DNA from 2 places in the Stenotrophomonas sp. GW821-FHT02D01 genome. Region 1 is predicted to be linked to the other one. Evidence: riboswitches for the same ligand, from Rfam matches in the RefSeq annotation. Region 1 holds a riboswitch; the other holds the start of a gene.
What was found. Region 1 has a riboswitch for glycine ahead of gcvP (aminomethyl-transferring glycine dehydrogenase). Riboswitches for the same ligand answer to the same signal wherever they lie in the genome.
Positions count from the first base shown of each region.

Region 2: it holds a riboswitch for glycine, as region 1 does, so the genes downstream of both, AC07UW_RS04820 (trimeric intracellular cation channel family protein) here and gcvP (aminomethyl-transferring glycine dehydrogenase) in region 1, are expected to answer to the same signal.

Region 1 is NZ_JBWKVP010000007.1:112,336-121,244, reverse strand. Features, by position in the region: gene gcvP (aminomethyl-transferring glycine dehydrogenase) at 19-2,886, opposite strand; glycine riboswitch at 2,948-3,050, opposite strand; gene AC07UW_RS15190 (multidrug effflux MFS transporter) at 3,350-4,576, shown strand; gene AC07UW_RS15185 (siderophore-interacting protein) at 4,718-5,614, shown strand; gene AC07UW_RS15180 (hypothetical protein) at 5,692-6,084, shown strand; gene AC07UW_RS15175 (M2 family metallopeptidase) at 6,165-8,135, opposite strand; gene AC07UW_RS15170 (phosphoethanolamine transferase) at 8,672-8,909, opposite strand, start outside.
Region 2 is NZ_JBWKVP010000002.1:17,147-26,055, forward strand. Features, by position in the region: gene AC07UW_RS04810 (multidrug efflux RND transporter permease subunit) at 1-1,759, opposite strand, end outside; gene AC07UW_RS04815 (MdtA/MuxA family multidrug efflux RND transporter periplasmic adaptor subunit) at 1,756-2,922, opposite strand; gene AC07UW_RS04820 (trimeric intracellular cation channel family protein) at 3,209-3,826, opposite strand; glycine riboswitch at 3,911-4,014, opposite strand; glycine riboswitch at 4,028-4,117, opposite strand; gene AC07UW_RS04825 (GIY-YIG nuclease family protein) at 4,158-4,415, shown strand; gene AC07UW_RS04830 (nuclear transport factor 2 family protein) at 4,488-4,919, shown strand; gene AC07UW_RS04835 (hypothetical protein) at 4,923-5,378, shown strand; gene imm9 (Imm9 family immunity protein) at 5,758-6,234, shown strand; gene AC07UW_RS04845 (NAD(P)/FAD-dependent oxidoreductase) at 6,416-7,696, opposite strand; gene AC07UW_RS04850 (NYN domain-containing protein) at 7,818-8,612, shown strand; gene AC07UW_RS04855 (hypothetical protein) at 8,670-8,861, opposite strand.

The sequences.
Region 1 (8,909 bases):
TACCGATGCCGCGATGGCTTACGCCTCGACTTCGTCATCCTTGTAGGCATCGACCGGGATGCAGGCACACATCACGTTCTTGTCGCCGTACACGTTGTCGACGCGGGCTACCGGCGGCCAGTACTTCTGCAGCTTCAGGCTCGGCAGCGGGAAGGCGGCCAGCTCGCGCGGGTAGGCGTGGGTCCACTCGCTGGCGGTCACGGCCGTGGCCGTGTGCGGGGCGTTCTTCAGCGGGTTGTCCTCGCGGTCCAGGCGGCCGTCTTCGATCGCGGTGATCTCTTCGCGGATCTGGATCATCGCGTCGATGAAGCGGTCCAGCTCGTGCAGCGATTCGCTTTCGGTCGGTTCGACCATCAGCGTGCCGGCCACCGGGAAGCTCAGGGTCGGGGCATGGAAGCCGAAGTCGATCAGGCGCTTGGCCACGTCTTCGGCACCGATGCCGCTGGTCTTCTCCAGCGGACGCACGTCCAGGATGCACTCGTGCGCGACCAGGCCGTTGCGACCGGTGTACAGGGTCTTGAAGTGCGGGGCCAGGCGCTTGGCGATGTAGTTGGCGTTGAGCTGGGCGACCTGGGTGGCCTTGCGCAGGCCTTCGGTGCCCATCATCGCGATGTACATCCAGCTGATCGGCAGGATCGAGGCGCTGCCGAAGCTGGCGGCGCTGACCATGCCGACCGGACCGTTGTCGCCCAGCTTGCCCGGCAGGAACGGGGCAAGGTGCGACTTGACCGCACACGGGCCAACGCCCGGGCCGCCGCCGCCGTGCGGGATGCAGAAGGTCTTGTGCAGGTTCAGGTGCGAAACGTCCGAACCCCACTTGCCCGGCTTGGCCACGCCGACCAGGGCGTTCATGTTGGCACCGTCGGTGTACACCTGGCCGCCATGCTTGTGGATGATCTCGCAGATCTCCACCACCTCTTCCTCGAACACGCCGTGCGTGGACGGGTAGGTCATCATGATCGCGGCCAGGCGGTCGCTGTACTTCTCGGCGTTGAGGCGGATGTCTTCGACGTCGACGTTGCCGTTGGCATCGGTCTTGGTGACCACGACCTTCATGCCGCACATCTGCGCCGAGGCCGGGTTGGTGCCATGCGCCGAATCCGGGATCAGGCAGATGTCACGGTGGTCTTCGCCACGCGAGCGGTGGTAGGCGCGGATCGCCAGCAGGCCGGCGTATTCGCCCTGCGCACCGGAGTTCGGCTGCAGGCTGACGGCGTCGTAGCCGGTGCACTCGACCAGCATCGCTTCCAGCGAATCGATCAGTTCCTTGTAGCCCAGCGCCTGCTCGGCCGGCACCAGCGGGTGGATCTGCGAGAACTCCGGCCAGGTCACCGGGATCATTTCGGCGGTGGCGTTGAGCTTCATGGTGCACGAGCCCAGCGGGATCATCGTGCGGTCCATCGCCAGGTCCTTGTCGGCCAGCGAACGCAGGTAGCGCAGCAGTTCGTGCTCGCTGTGGTGGGTGTTGAACACCGGGTGGGTCAGGAACGCGGACTGGCGCAGCAGGCCGGCCGGCAGCGCATCGGGGGTGCTGGCATCGAGCGCGTCCACATCAACGGTGGCACCGAACAGCGCGCCTACGGCGACGATGTCGGCGCGGGTGGCGGTCTCGTCCAGGCTGATGCCGACCGAACTGCTGTCGATCGCACGCAGGTTGTAGCCGGCGGCACGGGCCTTGGCATGGATCGCGTCGGCGTCGACACCGGTGACGTGCAGCGTGTCGAAGAAGTCGGCACCGACCTGCACACCGGCAGTGCGCAGCGCGCTGGCCAGGATGGCGGCCAGGCGATGGGTGCGGCGGGCGATGCGGGTCAGGCCTTCCGGACCGTGGTAGACGGCATACATCGAGGCCATCACCGCCAGCAGCACCTGTGCGGTGCAGATGTTGGAGGTGGCCTTCTCGCGGCGGATGTGCTGTTCGCGGGTCTGCAGGGTCAGGCGGTAGGCCGGGTTGCCCTGTGCGTCGATCGAGACGCCGATCAGGCGGCCCGGCATCGAACGCTTGTAGGCGTCACGGCAGGCCATGAACGCAGCATGCGGGCCACCGAAGCCGAAGGGTACGCCGAAACGCTGGCTGTTGCCGACCACGATGTCCGCACCCCATTCGCCCGGGGCAGCCAGCAGGGTCAGTGCCAGCAGGTCGGTGGCCACGGCCACCAGGCCGCCGCGCGCGTGCACGGCATCGACCAGTGCCTTGTAGTCGCCCACCTGGCCGAAGGTGTCCGGGTACTGCAGCAGCAGGCCGAAGGCTTCTGCTTCCAGCGCTTCGGCCGGGGTGCCCACGCGCAGCACGATGCCCATGGGCTCGGCGCGGGTGCGCAGCAGTTCCAGCGTCTGCGGGTGCACGGCGTCGTGCACGAAGAAGGTGTCCGACTTCGACTTGGCCGAGCGCTTGGCCAGGGTCATCGCTTCAGCGGCGGCCGTGGCTTCGTCCAGCAGCGAGGCGTTGGCGATTTCCATGCCGGTCAGGTCGGCGCACAGGGTCTGGAAGTTGATCAGCGCTTCCATGCGGCCCTGCGAGATTTCCGCTTGGTACGGGGTGTAGGCGGTGTACCAGGCCGGGTTTTCCAGGATGTTGCGCAGGATAACGTTCGGCGTGTGGGTACCGTAGTAGCCCTGGCCGATGAAGCTGCGCAGCACGGTGTTCTTGTCGGCGATCGCGCGGATCTTCGCCAGCGCCTGCACTTCGGTGATCGACTCCGGCAGCGCCAGCGGTGCCGGCGACTTGATCTTGGCCGGCACGATGGCATCGGTCATCGCATCCAGCGAGGCGTGGCCGATGACGCCGAGCATCTGCGCGATCTCGGCATCGTTGGGGCCGATGTGGCGCTCGACGAACGCCGAATGGTGCTCGAGCTCACGCAGGGAAGGGGTGTTCTGGGACATGGCGAAGGATCCGTCAGGAAAGGGCACACGCACGGGCACAAGCCGCCGGTCGGCGGTCTGCGGGCGCCCCTCTGTCCTTTTGCCTGAGAGTTTAAAAGCGCGGAAAACCGCAGCTTCGTGCCCCTTCGGCGCCGGATCGAACCGGTCTCTCCAGAGTTCTGTTACGGGTGGTATCGGGCCTGAGCGATTACGGGCGTTGCGCCTTCGGCAGCGGTGACCTGCTTCTCCCACCGTGTTGCCCGCCGATTATAGCTCGTTGCCGGCGCCTGACGGTGGCCCGGGCTGGCCTCACAGGGCTGAATGGCCGATGGCCCGGGCGTGCGTTCTGTGCATCCGTGCATGGCATCGCGCGCATTCCCCACCTATGATGGTGGGATTCTCGTATTCATCTGGCGCCGTCCCTGCTGCAGGGGATCGGCGCCCGCCGTGCGTGTCACGCATGGCCCTGCCGGACGCTTGCCCGATGACCGCCGCCGTTGCTCCTTCCACCCGCCGCATGGCCCTGTTGCTCGCTGGCCTGGCCATGTTCGGTCCGTTCTCGATCGACACCATCTTTCCCGCGTTTCCGCAGCTGGCCCAGCGCCTGGCGGTGGACGAGGTGGCGGTGCAGCAGACCATCAGCGTCTACCTGCTGTTCTACGGCCTGATGAGCCTGGCCCATGGCCCGCTGTCCGATGCGTGGGGGCGCAAGCGGGTGATCCTCGGCGGCCTGGTGATCTTCGTCGGCGCCTCGGTGGGCTGTGCATTGTCTACCGACCTGACCACGCTGCTGGCGTTCCGCGCACTGCAGGGCCTGTCCGCCGGCGTGGGCATGATCGTCGGCCGCGCGGTGATCCGCGATCTGTACCACGGCCACGACGCGCAGCGGCTGATGAGCCAGGTGTCGATGCTGTTCGGTATCGCCCCGGCCATCGCGCCGATCATCGGTGGCTGGATCCTGCTCAGCGGTGCCGGCTGGCCGCTGATCTTCTGGTTCCTGGTGGTATTCGCGCTGGTGCTGCTGGCGGCCACCGCGCGCTTCCTGCCGGAAACCCATCCGGTGGAGGCGCGGATCGCCCTGTCGCCACGCACGTTGCTGCGCGATTACGTGCGGATCGGCTTCAATCCGCGGTTCCTGCGCCTGGCCCTGGCCGGCAGCATCGGGTTCGGCGGCATCTTCCTGTACATCTCCTCGGCGCCGGCCATCGTGATGCAGCACCTGCATCTGGGTGAAGGTGGCTTTGCGTGGTTGTTCATTCCCACCATCGGCGGCATGACCACCGGTTCGTTCCTGTCCGGGCGCATGGCCGGGCACAGCACACCGACCCGGCAGGTCGCGCTCGGTTTCACCCTGTGTGCGGTCTCTGCCGTGCTGAACATCGGCTACGTCACCCTGGCGCCGCAGTTCGCGCTGCCGTGGGCGGTGATGCCGATCTTCCTTGGCGGCATGGGCATGGCGCTGATCTTCCCGATCCTGGCGCTGGCGGTGCTGGACATGTATCCGCTGCAGCGCGGCCTGGCGTCGTCGCTGCAGGCGTTCGTGCAGCTGATGATCAGCACCGTGGTGGCTGGCGTGGTATCGCCGCTGCTGCACAACAACCCGCTGCACCTGGCACTGGGACAGGCGGGCTTCTTCGCGGCTGGCTTCGTGTTCTGGTACTGGGAGCACCAGCGCGAGCGCGCATCAGAGGCAGCCGGCACGGCGCATTGAGCGTCGCGCAGGGGTAGGGCGCGTCATCACGCGCGGATCCGTTGTGGCGCTGCGGGCAGGGAGTAGGCTGGGGTTTCCAGCGAGCCGGTTCGTGGGTGCACGACAGCCAGCCATTCCGATGTCGTCGCATGAGGTACCCGCATGGCTGCGCAGCAGACCTACCGCCTGTTCGAGGTGGCGCTGAAGGAGCGCCGCGTTCTTTCTCCTTCCCTGGACCGCATGGTGTTCACCGGCGCCGACGTGGCGCGCATGAAGACCGAAGGCCCGGACCAGCGTATCAAGGTGTTTTTCCCCTTGCCCGGCCAGGACGCGCCGGACGTGCCCAGCGGCGAAGACTGGTATGTCCGTTACCGGGCACTGCCCGATGAGGCGCGGCCGCCGATGCGCACCTTTACCCTCCGCCAACTGCGTGCCGGCGAGTGCGAGGTCGACGTCGACTTCGTGCTGCATGGCGAGACCGGACCGGCCTCGCGCTGGGCCACGCATGCACGGCCGGGCGACCGCGTGGTGCTGCTGGCCCCCGATGCCGACTGTGCGGACAGCAGCGAGGGCTGGGAATGGAAGCCGCCAGCCGGGGTAGGCCAGGTGCTGCTGGTGGCCGATGAGACCGCATTGCCGGCGGTGGCCGGCATCCTCGAGGAACTGGCCGGGCTGACCGATCCGCCGCGCACGCTGGCCCTGCTGGAGATCGCCCAGGCCGGTGATGCGGTGCCATTGAAGGCCCCGGCCACGGCCGAACTGGTGTGGTTGCCACGCGGGCAGCAGGCCCATGGGCAGCGGTTGCTGCAGGCGGTGCAGGCGCGGCTGGCGGCGCCCGCGACCGTTGCCGAGGCTGCCGAGCTGGACGACATCGACGTTGATGCGCAGATCCTGTGGGAGCAGGCTGACGCCAGCGCGGACGGCGCGCTGTATGCCTGGGTAGCGGGCGAGGCCGGCGCGGTGATGGCGATCCGCCGGTATCTGCTGAAGGACTGCGGCCTGGATCGCCGCGCGATCACCTTCATGGGGTACTGGCGGCAGGGGCGGGTACTGGACTGAGCCGCTACCGCACCGGCGTGAACCGGCATGCAGGGGGTGTGGGTTATCCTTGCGCCCCCGCAATGCAAGCCCCACTGATGTCGACCTCTTCCAAATCCCGCCGCGACCAGCGCCGTCGCCAGGAACAGCAGGCTGCCAACAAGGCCGCCGCCACTGCCTCGCCCGTCGAGCCGCACGCCGAGCTGCGCGACACGCAGCGCACGCTGCTGGCCGGCATCGTCCGTCGCGATGGCGAATGGGTGCTGGGCATGGATGGCCGCATCGCCGGCCAAAGCGAGAGTGCGGCCCAGGTACTGGCGCTGATCATGCAGGCCGGTGAACTGCACGAACGGCAGGGCACGCCGGTGCGCCTGATCTATTCGGATGCGCTGCGCGATGCGGCGCAGGCCGAAGCCAACGAAAAGGGGCAGACCTTCGAGGAATTCAAGGCCGCGCTGGCCGCGCAGCTGGCGGCGAAGAAGAGCAACTGATCCTCATTGCGGCAATGCCGGCCAGCGGCCGGCACTACCGAAATGGAAAGGGGCGGATCCTCGCGGACCCGCCCCTTTTTTCATTTCGCCGCCGCTGCCGGTGCCGCGTTGGCCTGCCAACCGCACATCTGGCCTTCGTTCTGCTGCTTCAACCACGCGTTGACCGGGCTGAAGTACTCGATCATCGGGCCGGCATCGAGCTTGTCCGAGCCGGTCAGTTCCTTCAGCGTGGCCTGCCACGGCTGGCTGGCGCCCTTGCTCAGCATCGCCCAGTACTTCTGGCCGGCTTCCTTGTTGCCGTAGAAGGTGCACTCGTGCAGCGGACCCTTGAAGCCGGAGGCATCGCACAGGCCCTTGTAGAACTGGAACTGCAGGATGCGCGCCAGGAAGTAGCGGGTATACGGGGTGTTGCCCGGCACGTGGTATTTGGCACCCGGGTCGAAGAATTCCTCGCCACGGGCGCTGGCCGGGGCCACGCCCTGGTACTTGGCCTTCAGGTCCCACCATGCCTTGTTGTAGTTGTCCGCGGTGATCGAACCATCGAACACGCCCCAGCGCCAGCGGTCGATCATCAGGCCGAACGGCAGGAACGACACACCCGACAGCGCCATGCGCATCTGGTTGTTGATGACCGCTTCGCGGCTCTCGGTCGGCGCGTCGACCAGCCCGATCGAGCTGAGGTACTTCGGCGTCATCGCCAGCACGATGGTGTCGCCGATCGCTTCATGGAAGCCATCGTTGGCACCACCCTGGAACAGCGGCGGCAGCGGGTTGTAGGCCAGGTCGTAATAGATGTGGCCCAGTTCGTGGTAGATGGTGGTGAAGTTCTCTTCGTTGGGCTTGATGCACATCTTGGTGCGCACATCGCCTTCCATGTTCATGTCCCACGCACTGGCGTGGCAGACCACGTCGCGGTCATCGGGCTTGATGAACTGGGTCTTGTCCCAGTACGACTGCGGCAACGACGGCATGCCCAGCGATACGTAGAAGTCCTGTGCACGCTCGGTCATCTGCTTGGCGGTGCGCAGTTCGGCCTCGCGCTGCGCCTTGTACTGCGCGGCCACGTTCGCATCCTTGCCGGCCTTGGCCAGCGCCGCGCTCAGGTTGGTCTGGTACTGCTTCTCCAGCGCTGCAGTGATGTCCAGGCTGCCGGCGCCCGGGTACGGTTCCAGCTGGTCCCACAGGTTGGACCAGTCCTGCTGCCACATGTTGCCCATCAGGTGCGCGGCGATCAGGCCGTTGCCCACCTCGGCCTTGTCCTTGCCATAGGTCTTGTCCAGCTTGCCCCGCGCGTAGCAGTGCAGCTGCTCGTACATCGGCTTGACCTGTTCCCACAGGCGATCGGTTTCCGGGCCGATCTGCTCCGGCGGCATGTCATAGCCACTGCGCCACATCTGCCCGGCATCGGTGAAGCCCATGCCCTTTGCACCTTCATTCACCAGGCCGACGAACTTCTGGTAATCACCGCGCATGCTCTTGGTGGTGCTGTGCCAGCCCTGCCAGGCATCGAGCTGCTGGTCATAGTCGCGGCTGCGCGCCAGCACCTGCTCCAGTTCGCCCAGCTGGCGGCAGGAGTTGGGATCGTTGGCGTCGGTGCAGTACTTGCCTGCGCCGTAGCTGCCTTCCATGCGGGTGGCGATCTGGGTCAGTTCGGCCAGCTTGGCCGGGTCGCGCGGCGCCGGCATCGACGACATCAGCTTCAGCAGGTGGATCGCGCGCTTGCTGTCTTCGCTCATCGGCTTGCCATCGAACTTGCCGGCCTGCTCGATCCAGCTGTTGAGCTGGGTCAGCGAACGCTCGTTGGCCTTGGCTGCGATGCGCTCTGAATCGCTGTTGATGTAGGTCGAGGACAGCCACTGCGCCGAGGTCATCTCCGGGTAGGCCGCCTTGAATTCGGCATTGATGCGGGCCACGAACTGGTCGGCGGTTTCGCCGGCCGCTGCGCTGCTGCTGGCGGTCTCGGTGCCTGGGGCGGCTTCCTTCTTGCAGGCGGCCAGGGCCAGCGTGGCGGCGGCGACTGCCGCGGCCAGCAGGAGATGACGGTGTTTCACGGGCGATCCTTGGGTGGTGAACGACCGCCGAAGGCTAGTGGGCAGGCGTTGCCACCGCAAGTGGCGGAAGTCGGCCGGGCGGCGCCCTGGGACCGCGACATCGCATGCGCGCTGTCGCTCCCACGCTTCGCTGCGCGAAACGCGGGCCCCGCTTATCAGCTTCCAGACCCCCGCCGCTTCGCGGCCGCCCCCTGACTCAGGGGGCTCTGCCCCAGACGCAATTCGGTGATGGCAGTAGATCCACGCCATGCGTGGATGAGATCTGTCAGAAATCGAGACTCAAATTCGGATCCGACCCCGTGCCGACCAACGGTCGGCACCCACCAACAGCAGCGGAAATCTGTCGAAGGCGGGGTGGGTCCGGTTGCGGGGGCGTGAGCGCCATGGATGGCGCGACCGAGCCTCCATGGACGGATTTACGGCGTCCCCCGCAACCGGACCCACCCCGCCATCCCCCAGAAAACGAGCCTTTGCTGTTGCTTCGGCCGTTGCCGTTGCCTCTGCAGGTGCAGGGCTGCAAGCCCTGCCGAACAACCCTAACTCTCGCAGCCGGCGAACAGGTCGCGATCCCGCTCGTACAGCGAGGTCTTCACTTGCATCAGCCCCAGCACCGACGGGAACAGGTTGTCGTGGTCGGTGTAGCTGGCCGAGCGCTTGCGCACGCACTGCAGGTCCAGTCCACGGCTGCTGGCGAAGCCCGGCGAGAACCACATCGTCATCGGCACCCGGGTCTGCTCGGCCGGTGCGATCGCGTACGGCACACCGTGCAGGTAC
Region 2 (8,909 bases), on a different contig from region 1:
CCTGGAACGAGATCGCCTGCGGGGCTTCGCTGATGCCCTGCACCAGGCCGGCATCCTGCACCGGGAAGAAGCCCTTGGGCACGGCGAAATACAGCGCCACCGTCAGCGCAAGCGTGGCCACGGTCGCCAGCAGCATCAGTGGCTGGCGCTGCAGCACCCAGCGCAGCTGGCGGTCGTACAGGGCAATGATGCGATCGAACACGTCGCGCTTCGGGGTCGGAGCCCTGACCGGATCCGACCCGGGCGGGGTCAGATCCCCGTGGGGCGCTGACCCTTTGGCATGTGGTTTCAGGAAGCGCGCACACAGCATCGGCGTCAAGGTCAGCGACACCATCAGCGAAATGCCGATGGCCACCGCCAGCGTCACTGCGAACTCATGGAACAGCGCGCCCACCAGGTCGGCCATGAACAACAGCGGGATCAGCACGGCGATCAACGATACCGTCAGCGACACCAGGGTGAAACCAATCTCGCTGGCACCTTTCAGCGCTGCCTCGCGCGGGCTTTCGCCGTCTTCCAAGTGGCGGGCGATGTTCTCCAGCATCACGATCGCATCGTCCACCACGAAGCCGGTGGCGATGGTCAACGCCATCAGCGTGAGGTTGTTGAGCGAATAGCCGGCCAGCAGCATCACCGCGAACGTACCGATCAGCGACAGCGGCACCGCCACGCTGGGAATCAGCGTAGCCGGCAGGTTGCGCAGGAACACCCAGGTCACCAGCACCACCAGCGCGATGGCCAGCACCAGTTCCTTCTGTACGCCGCGCACGGACGCGCGGATCGATTCGGTGCGGTCGCTGAGCACGGTCATCTGCACGCCGGCCGGTAGCGTGGCCTGCAGCTGCGGCAGCAACGCACGCACCTGTCCGACCACGGCGATGACGTTCGCGCCGGGTTGGCGCTGGATGTTCACCAGCACCGCCGGGGTGGTGCCGCTCCATGCCGCCAGCTGGCGGTTCTCGGCGCCGTCGGTGATGGTGGCGACATCGCCCAGCCGCAGCGGTGCGCCGTCGCGCCAGGCCAGCACCAGTGCACGGTATTCGGCAACGCTGCGCATCTGGTCGTTGGCATCGAGCATCACCGCGCGGATCGGGCCATCGAAGCTGCCCTTGGGCAGGTTGACGTTGGCCGCAGCGATCGCGGTGCGGATGTGGTCCATGCCAAGGTTGTTGGCGGCCAGTGCGGCCGGATTGACCTGGATGCGCACGGCGGGGCGCTGGCCACCGGCCAGGCTGACCAGACCCACGCCCGGCAACTGCGCCAGCCGCTGCGCGATGCGGGTGTCGACCAGATCGTGCACTTGTGGCAGTGACAGGCCCTGCGAGGTCACCGCCAGGGTCAGGATCGGCGTGTCGGCCGGATTGACCTTGCGGTACACCGGTGGCACCGGCAGGTCGCCTGGCAGGAAACTGCCAGCCGCGTTGATCGCCGCCTGCACATCCTGTTCGGCCACGCCCAGCGACACCTCCAGGCCGAACTGCAGGGTGATCACCGAGGCGCCACCGGAACTGGTGGACGACAGCAGTTTCAGGCCGGGAATCTGCCCGAGCTGGCGCTCCAGCGGCGCGGTGATGGTGCGCGTGGTCAGCTCGGGGCTGGCACCGGGGTACAGCGTGGTGATCTGGATGATCGGGTAGTCGACCTGCGGCAGCGCCGCCACCGGCAGCAGGCGATAGGCCAGTACCCCGGACAGCAGCAGCGCCACCATCAGCAGGGTGGTGGCGACCGGGCGCAGGATGAAGGCGCGCGAGAGGTTCATGCGCCGGCCTTGGTCGATGCCTCCTCGGTGATGATCTCCACCGCGGTGCCGTCTTCCAGCCCATCGATGCCTTCGATCACCACCTTGTCACCGGCCACCAGACCGGAACGCACCGCAACGCGACCGTCATCCGCCGGGCCGAGTACCACCGTGCGTCGTTGTGCCTTGTTGTCCTTGTCGATGATGTGCACGTAGTTGCCCTGACTGCCGAACTGCACGGCAGCGTCGGGAACCAGCAGCGCGGGATGCTCGCCCAGCTGCAGGCGCACATTGACGAACTGGTTGGGGAACAGCGCCTGGTCGGCGTTGTCGAACTGCGCGCGCAGCTTCAGCGTGCCGGTGGCGGTATCGATGCGGTTGTCGACGCTGGACAGGGTGCCGCTGGCGAGCTGCCGTCGTTCTTCGCGGTCCCAGCTTTCCACCGCCAGCGCCGGCTGCGCCTGCACCGCATCGAGCAGGGCGGGAAGCTCCGGCTCGGGCACGGTGAACAGCACGCTGATCGGCGCCGTCTGCGCCAGCGTGACCAGGCCTTCGGTATCGCTGGCGTGCACCAGATTGCCTACGTCCAGCCGGCGCAGGCCGACACGGCCGCTGACCGGGGCGATGATGCGCGTGTACTGCAACTGCAGGCGTGCTTCGTCCACCGATGCCTGGTCGCTGAGGCGGCGCCCCTGCAGCTGCCGCACCTTGCTCTGCTGGTCGCTCAGTTCCTGTGCCGACACGTAGTTCTGTCGCTGCAGTTCGCGATAGCGCTGCAGCTGGCGCTCGGCATTCTCCAGCTCGGCCAGGTTCTGCTGCTGCGTACCCTGTGCGTGCGCAAGCTTCACTTCGTAGGGGCGGGGATCGATCTGTGCCAGCAGGTCGCCGGCGTTGACCTGCTGGCCTTCCTGGAAATGCAGGCGCATCAGTTCGCCGTCCACGCGGCTGCGCACCACCACGCTGTGCAGCGGAGTGACCGTACCGACCGCCTTCATCCGCAGCACCAGCGGCTCGGCGCTGGCAAGGGCGATGCGTACAGGCACCGTCTTGCCGCTGCCGGCTTCGCCACTGCCCGCCTCGGCCCGCGGCCACAGCCACCACGCCAGGCCAGCGACAAGGGCAAGACCGGCAACGACCAGCAGCAGGCGGGCACGACGTGAGCGGGAGTTTTCGGCGACAGACATGGGCATCCTGCGCCCTGCGTGCACGCAGGGTCATGCGGGCCCGTCGGCACCACGAAGGGCCACGGGCAGCGGGGAGGGGGATTGTCTGGCGGGGCCGCGGACGCGGCGTGGCTGGATGCCGTCGCGCGTGCGACGGGGCGCTAATGGTAGCGGTTTACGGGGGTCGTCGCCGCGTGACCTTGGTCATGCGACCCAACCAGAAATGCCGGCTGCCGGCTGGCAACCTGTTGGAATCTGCAGGCGTGCGCAGTGCTGCCGGCCAGCGGCCGGCACCACCGTCAAACGATCAATGCACTTCGTCGTGGTACACGAACTTCGGCATTTCCCAGCGGTAATGGATCGCCAGCAGGCGCACGGCGAACCCGCCACCCAGGCAGCACAGGATCGCCGTGGCATCGGCCACGCCCCAGTGCAGCAACAGCAGATACACCGCACCGGTCAGCAGCGAGATGATGGCGTACAGCTCTTTCTGGAAGATCAACGGCACCTCGTTGCAGAGGATGTCGCGCAGCACGCCGCCGAAGGCACCGGTGAGCATGCCGGCGATCAGCACGATCGGCAGTGCATGGCCGGCCTCGCGCGCGATCGAGCAGCCGATCAGCGTGAAGGCGATCAGGCCCAGCCCGTCCAGCACCAGGAAGGTGCGGCGGAAGTGGTGCATCCAGCGCGCCACCCAGGTGGCGATCAGTGCGGCGCACACAGTGAAGCCGAGGTACTCAGGGTGTTTCACCCAGCCCAGCGGATAGTGGCCAAGCAGGATGTCGCGCAGCGAGCCGCCACCGAGGGCGGTGACACAGGCGATCATCACCACGCCGAACAGGTCCATGCGGCGGCGGCCGGCAGACAGGGCACCGGTCATGGCTTCGGCGGAAATGGCGATCAGGTAGATGATGGACAGCAGCATGGGACAGGCTCCGGGCGCGGTGTGGCCGGCCATGCATCACTATCGCCACTGCCTGCGCAATGACGGGATGACGATGACCGGTGCCGCTCCCGCTGTCCTTTTGCCTGAGAGTTCAGCGGCGTGAGCCGCGTGCCCCTTCGGCGGATCGTCCCGGGCGTGCCCGGTGACCTCTCTCCAGCTCGGCGAGTCGAATGCATGGTTGGTGGGATTCCAGCCCACCGGCCTGAGCGATCATGGGAGCCTGCGCCTTCGGCGGGCGCCAGCGCGGCGCCTCTCTCCTGCATTCGGTCGCCAGTATATCCGCTGCAGTGCAGCACGGCATAATCCGGCAATGGTTTCGCCCTCCCGCCCGTGGTTCCTGTACCTGCTCGAATGCCGCGACGGCAGCTATTACGCCGGCATCAGCACCGACGTGCAGGCCCGTTTTGCTGCACACCAGGCCGGCAAGGGGGCCCGCTACACCCGGTCGCGGCCGCCACTGCGGGTCCTGGCGGTGCGTGAGTACCCGGACCGTGCAGCGGCCTCGCGTGCCGAATGGGAGCTCAAGCGGCAGCCGCGCGAACGCAAACTGGCGTGGCTGTTGCAGTAGATCCACGCCATGCGTGGATGGGGCGCATCCGGCCATGCCATGATCGCCCAGCCCTCAGCGCTGGAGACCCGGATGTCCACCGTTGCCCTGTTGTTCGCACTTTCCGCAGCAGCAAGCCCCGCCGCCGACGCCGCCACGATCGCAGCCATCGAAGCCACCTGCCATGACTACGTGGATGGCCAGCTGGAGGCCGACCCGCAGCGCGTCGCCCGCTCCCTGCATCCGGACCTGGCCAAGCGCGCGGTGCTCGGTGATACACCGGACGAACGCCTGGGCCTGCGCCGGATGTCGAAGGAAGAGCTGGTTGCGTTGACGAAGCAGGGCGCGTTGAAGACCCCGAAAGATCAATGGGATCGCCGCTGCACGGTGCTGGACGTGACCGGCAACGCCGCATCGGTGCGGCTGGAAACCCCGTGGTTCGTCGACTACTTCCACATGGGCCGCTTCGAGCAGCGCTGGGTCATCGTCAACGCGCTGTGGTACCCGAAGCCGAAGACGGAGTGACGCATGCGTGCTGCTGGCCGTGCATGGATCGCGCTACTGCTGTTGCTGGCCTTCGTTGCCCTGCTACCGGGGCTGTTGTACCTGCTTGGGCTCGCTTGGGTGGAGGGCTGGCCGCAGCCCGCCGACCGCGCGCCCAGTGGTGTGGCGGCATGCAGCAGTGAGCCGCGCATGGGGCACCAACCGATTAGCCCCTGGAGCTTCACCGCGCAGTTTTTCGACAAGGATGCGATGAAGAAGAAGGTGCCGGATGTCGAGCGGGAGGCCTACTGGATTGCCCGCCGCCACCTGTGGCGGCAGCCGCAGCACGACATGCTGCGCTGGCATCTGAGCAGCACCGCGTTGGCGATCTGGATCACCCGGCATTGGAGTGCCGCACAGATTGCCGATACCGCGAGGAAAGAAGATTTCTGCCGGGCATGGTCGAAACGGCGGGTCCCGGGCGGTCCCATGAGGCAGTAGGGCCACGCCACGCGAGGCCGCGCCTCATGCAGCCTGCACGGGGATTCATCCACGCATGGCGTGGATCTACTCTCAGGCGTAGAACTCCTGATAGTCGTGGCCCTACTGCTTCGGTCGCCGATCATCCTGATCATCACCGAAGATGATGACCGCGCTGCGATCTATGTCGTTTCCGGCACTCGAATCTGCACTCAGGTCGTATGGGCTGCCCGCTGTCGATTGGCCTGTCGGATGGCTGCAACCGTTGAAAATCGAGATATCTCCACATGCTGTCCCACGGACCATATCGGCATAGGTCTTCGTGCGCGGAGTGGCAGATTTGTTTGATCGATCGATTTTCGGCAAACTTTGGTGTCCGGTGTTGTCCCGTAGGACGTCGATGCAATCGCAGATCAGATCCATCATTTCGAGCGAATCACCCAACATCGTTGATGCACTGGATGATGTTGAAGCCACCGACAAGGTGAATCAGTTTCTGAATGCCAGGATCCAACAGGTAAACGTCATTGACTTGGAAGGATGGCGACTGCTGGTGGGCGTGACGATCCGCAACACCAACGCCATTGGAATCTTCAAGCGCGCGAGGCGATTTCCTTCCGATAAGGAATTCGAGCTGAGTATCTCCATCCCCGTGCCCGGCGTCGACGATGCGCAGTACGGTTTGCCTGACAATGCCCTATGTGGAAAGGGCTTCTTCTCTCCCGTGAATGATGCGAAGTTCCATGTCATCAGCCCGCAGTATTCAAAGTATCAGGGGCTACAGGAATATGTCGTGGGTAGCGCGGAACGTGCTATCGACATGGCGTTTGAATTGGGCTTCAGTTGCAACGGAAAGGTGATTCGATATGTTGCTTGATGAGTGCGGCGGAAGGCACAGCCATCATTCCTGACTGCGGCTGCTCAAAATACACGGGGCTGACGCGTGGCTGAAGATGGGGGGAGTGCGGGAACTCATCCACGCATGGGGTGGATCTACTGCAGGGGCGGGTCAGAGCCCTTTCCTGCGGAAAGGGATCCGACCCCGTTGCACGTGGACCCTACCGCTTCGGTCGCCGGTCTTCGCGGTCGTCGCCGAAGATGATCCGCGCGCTGCGCTGATAGCTCCAGTACGCCACCGCCCAGTTCAACAGCACCACGACGCGGTTGCGGAACCCGATCAGGAAGAACACGTGCGCGGCCAGCCAGAACCACCAGGCCAGCACGCCGGACAGCTGCAGCTTGCCCAGGTGCACGATCGCGGCCATGCGGCCGATGGTGGCCAGGTTGCCGAAGTCGGCGTACTTGAACGGCCCGGGTGCGGGCTTGTCGTGCAGGCGTGCGCGGATCGTTTCAGCAACATACTTGCCCATCTGCTTGGCGGCAGGCGCAACGCCCGGTACCGGCTTGCCGTTGGCCTGGTTCAGCGCAGCAAGGTCGCCGGCCACGAACAGTTCCGGGTGACCAGGCAGGGTCAGGTCGGGCTGCACCTGCACGCGACCGGCGCGGTCCAGCGGTACGTCCAGAGTGCGCGCCAGCGGTGAGGCGGCCACGCCGGCGGCCCAGACCACGGTGCGCGCGGGCACGAACTGGTCGCCCAGGTTGAAGCCCTGTCCATCGATGTGGCTCACCGGCGTGCCGGTCATCACTTCCACGCCCAGCTTTTCCAGCTGCCGGCGTGCCTTCAGCGAAAGCACTTCGGGGAAGGTGGACAACACGCGCGGACCGGCCTCGACCAGCCGTACCTTGGCGCTGGCCGGATCGATGTGGCGGAATTCATTGCGCAGCGTATGCCGGGCGATTTCCGCGAGGGTGCCGGCCAGCTCGACGCCGGTCGGCCCACCGCCCACCACGGCAAAGCTCAGCCATGCCGCCTTCTTTTCCGGGTCCGGTTCGGCTTCGGCGCGTTCGAACGCCAGCAGCAGTTTGCGGCGCAGGGCGATGGCATCGTCCAGGGTCTTCAGGCCGGGCGCATCGTCCGCCCATTCGTCGTGGCCGAAGTAGGCATGGGTGGCGCCGGTGGCCAGCAGCAGGCTGTCGTAGTCCAGCGTGCTGCCATCGGCCATGCGCACCTGGCGGGCCTGCTTGTCGATGGCTACCACTTCGCCCAGCCGCACCTCCACGTTGCGCTGGTGGCCGAGGATATGGCGCAGCGGTGCGGCGATATCCGGAGCGGACAGCCCGGCGGTGGCCACCTGGTAAAGCAGCGGCTGGAACAGGTGGTGGTTGCGACGGTCGACCAGGGTGATGCGTATGCGTTCGCGGGCCAGCGCACGGGTGGCCCACAGGCCGGCGAAACCGCCGCCGACAACGACCAGGTGGGGGACGCGATCACGACTCATCGACTCACTCCAGGGGGGCATGGGGGAAGTGCCTGGCATCTTCGCACGGCCGCTCCTTGTCACGTCAGCGTGCATCGGGATCGGCGATACTCGGGTTCAGGCAACTGCCCGTGAGGAGTCCATGAGCGAACCGGAAAAGCGCATCGCCCTGTTGATCGACGCCGACAATGCACCGGCCTCGAAGATCGACGAAGTCCTGGCCGAGGTCGCGCGCTACGGTGTGGCCAACGTCCGCCGTGCCTACGGCAACTGGAAGAGCCCTCGGCTGAAAGGCTGGGAGGCGGTGCTGCACGAGTACGCGATCCGGCCGATCCAGCAGTTCGCCTACAGCAAGGGCAAGAACGCGTCGGACATGGCGATGGTGATCGACGCGATGGATCTGCTGTACGCGCGCAACCTCGATGGTTTCGCGATCGTGTCCAGCGATGCCGACTTCACCCCGATGGTGATGCGCCTGCTGACCGATGGCGTGAAGGTGTATGGCTTCGGCGAAAAGAAAACGCCGGAACCCTTCGTCAACGCGTGCTCGAAGTTCACCTACCTCGAAGCGTTGGGCCAGACCCACGCCAGCGTGCAGGATGTGGAGCAGGCAGCGAACGAACAATCATCGAACGGACAGGCGCCCAGCGAGCAGGCCACCAGCGATGATGCGCGCCCACGCAAGAGCGGGGCGGAGATGCGCAGCGACACGCGTCTGGTGAAGATGCTGCGCCGTGCGGTGTCCTCGGCAGAAGGCGAGGATGGCTGGTCGCACCTGGGTCCGGTCGGCAGCCAGATCGGCAACCAGGCCTCGTTCGATCCGCGCAACTACGGTTACGGAAAACTCAGTGACCTGCTGGCGGCGATTGGTTTGTTCGAACTGAAGAAGGACGGTAAATCCTCCTACGTACGCGCGCTGCCGAAGAAGAACCGGTAGCGCCGGGCGTTGCCCAGCGTGTGCCGGTCGCGCAGCACTGCGGAAGACACGGTGAGGCTACAGCGTACGTGCGCTGGAGCCGGCGTAGCCTTCCGCAAATCCGTTGGCGAAGTCTTCAACGCCATTGAAGGCCAGCAGCAGTACGCCGGCGCACAGCAGCATGTTGCGGTTCGAGCGCCGGTACCCGAGCACCAGCATCACCAGTCCTGCTGCCAGAAGCGTGTAGTTCACTGCATCCCATGCGGTCATGTCGTCTCTCCCTGTGGATGGGCGTATCGTAGCGGCTCCGCGCCATCG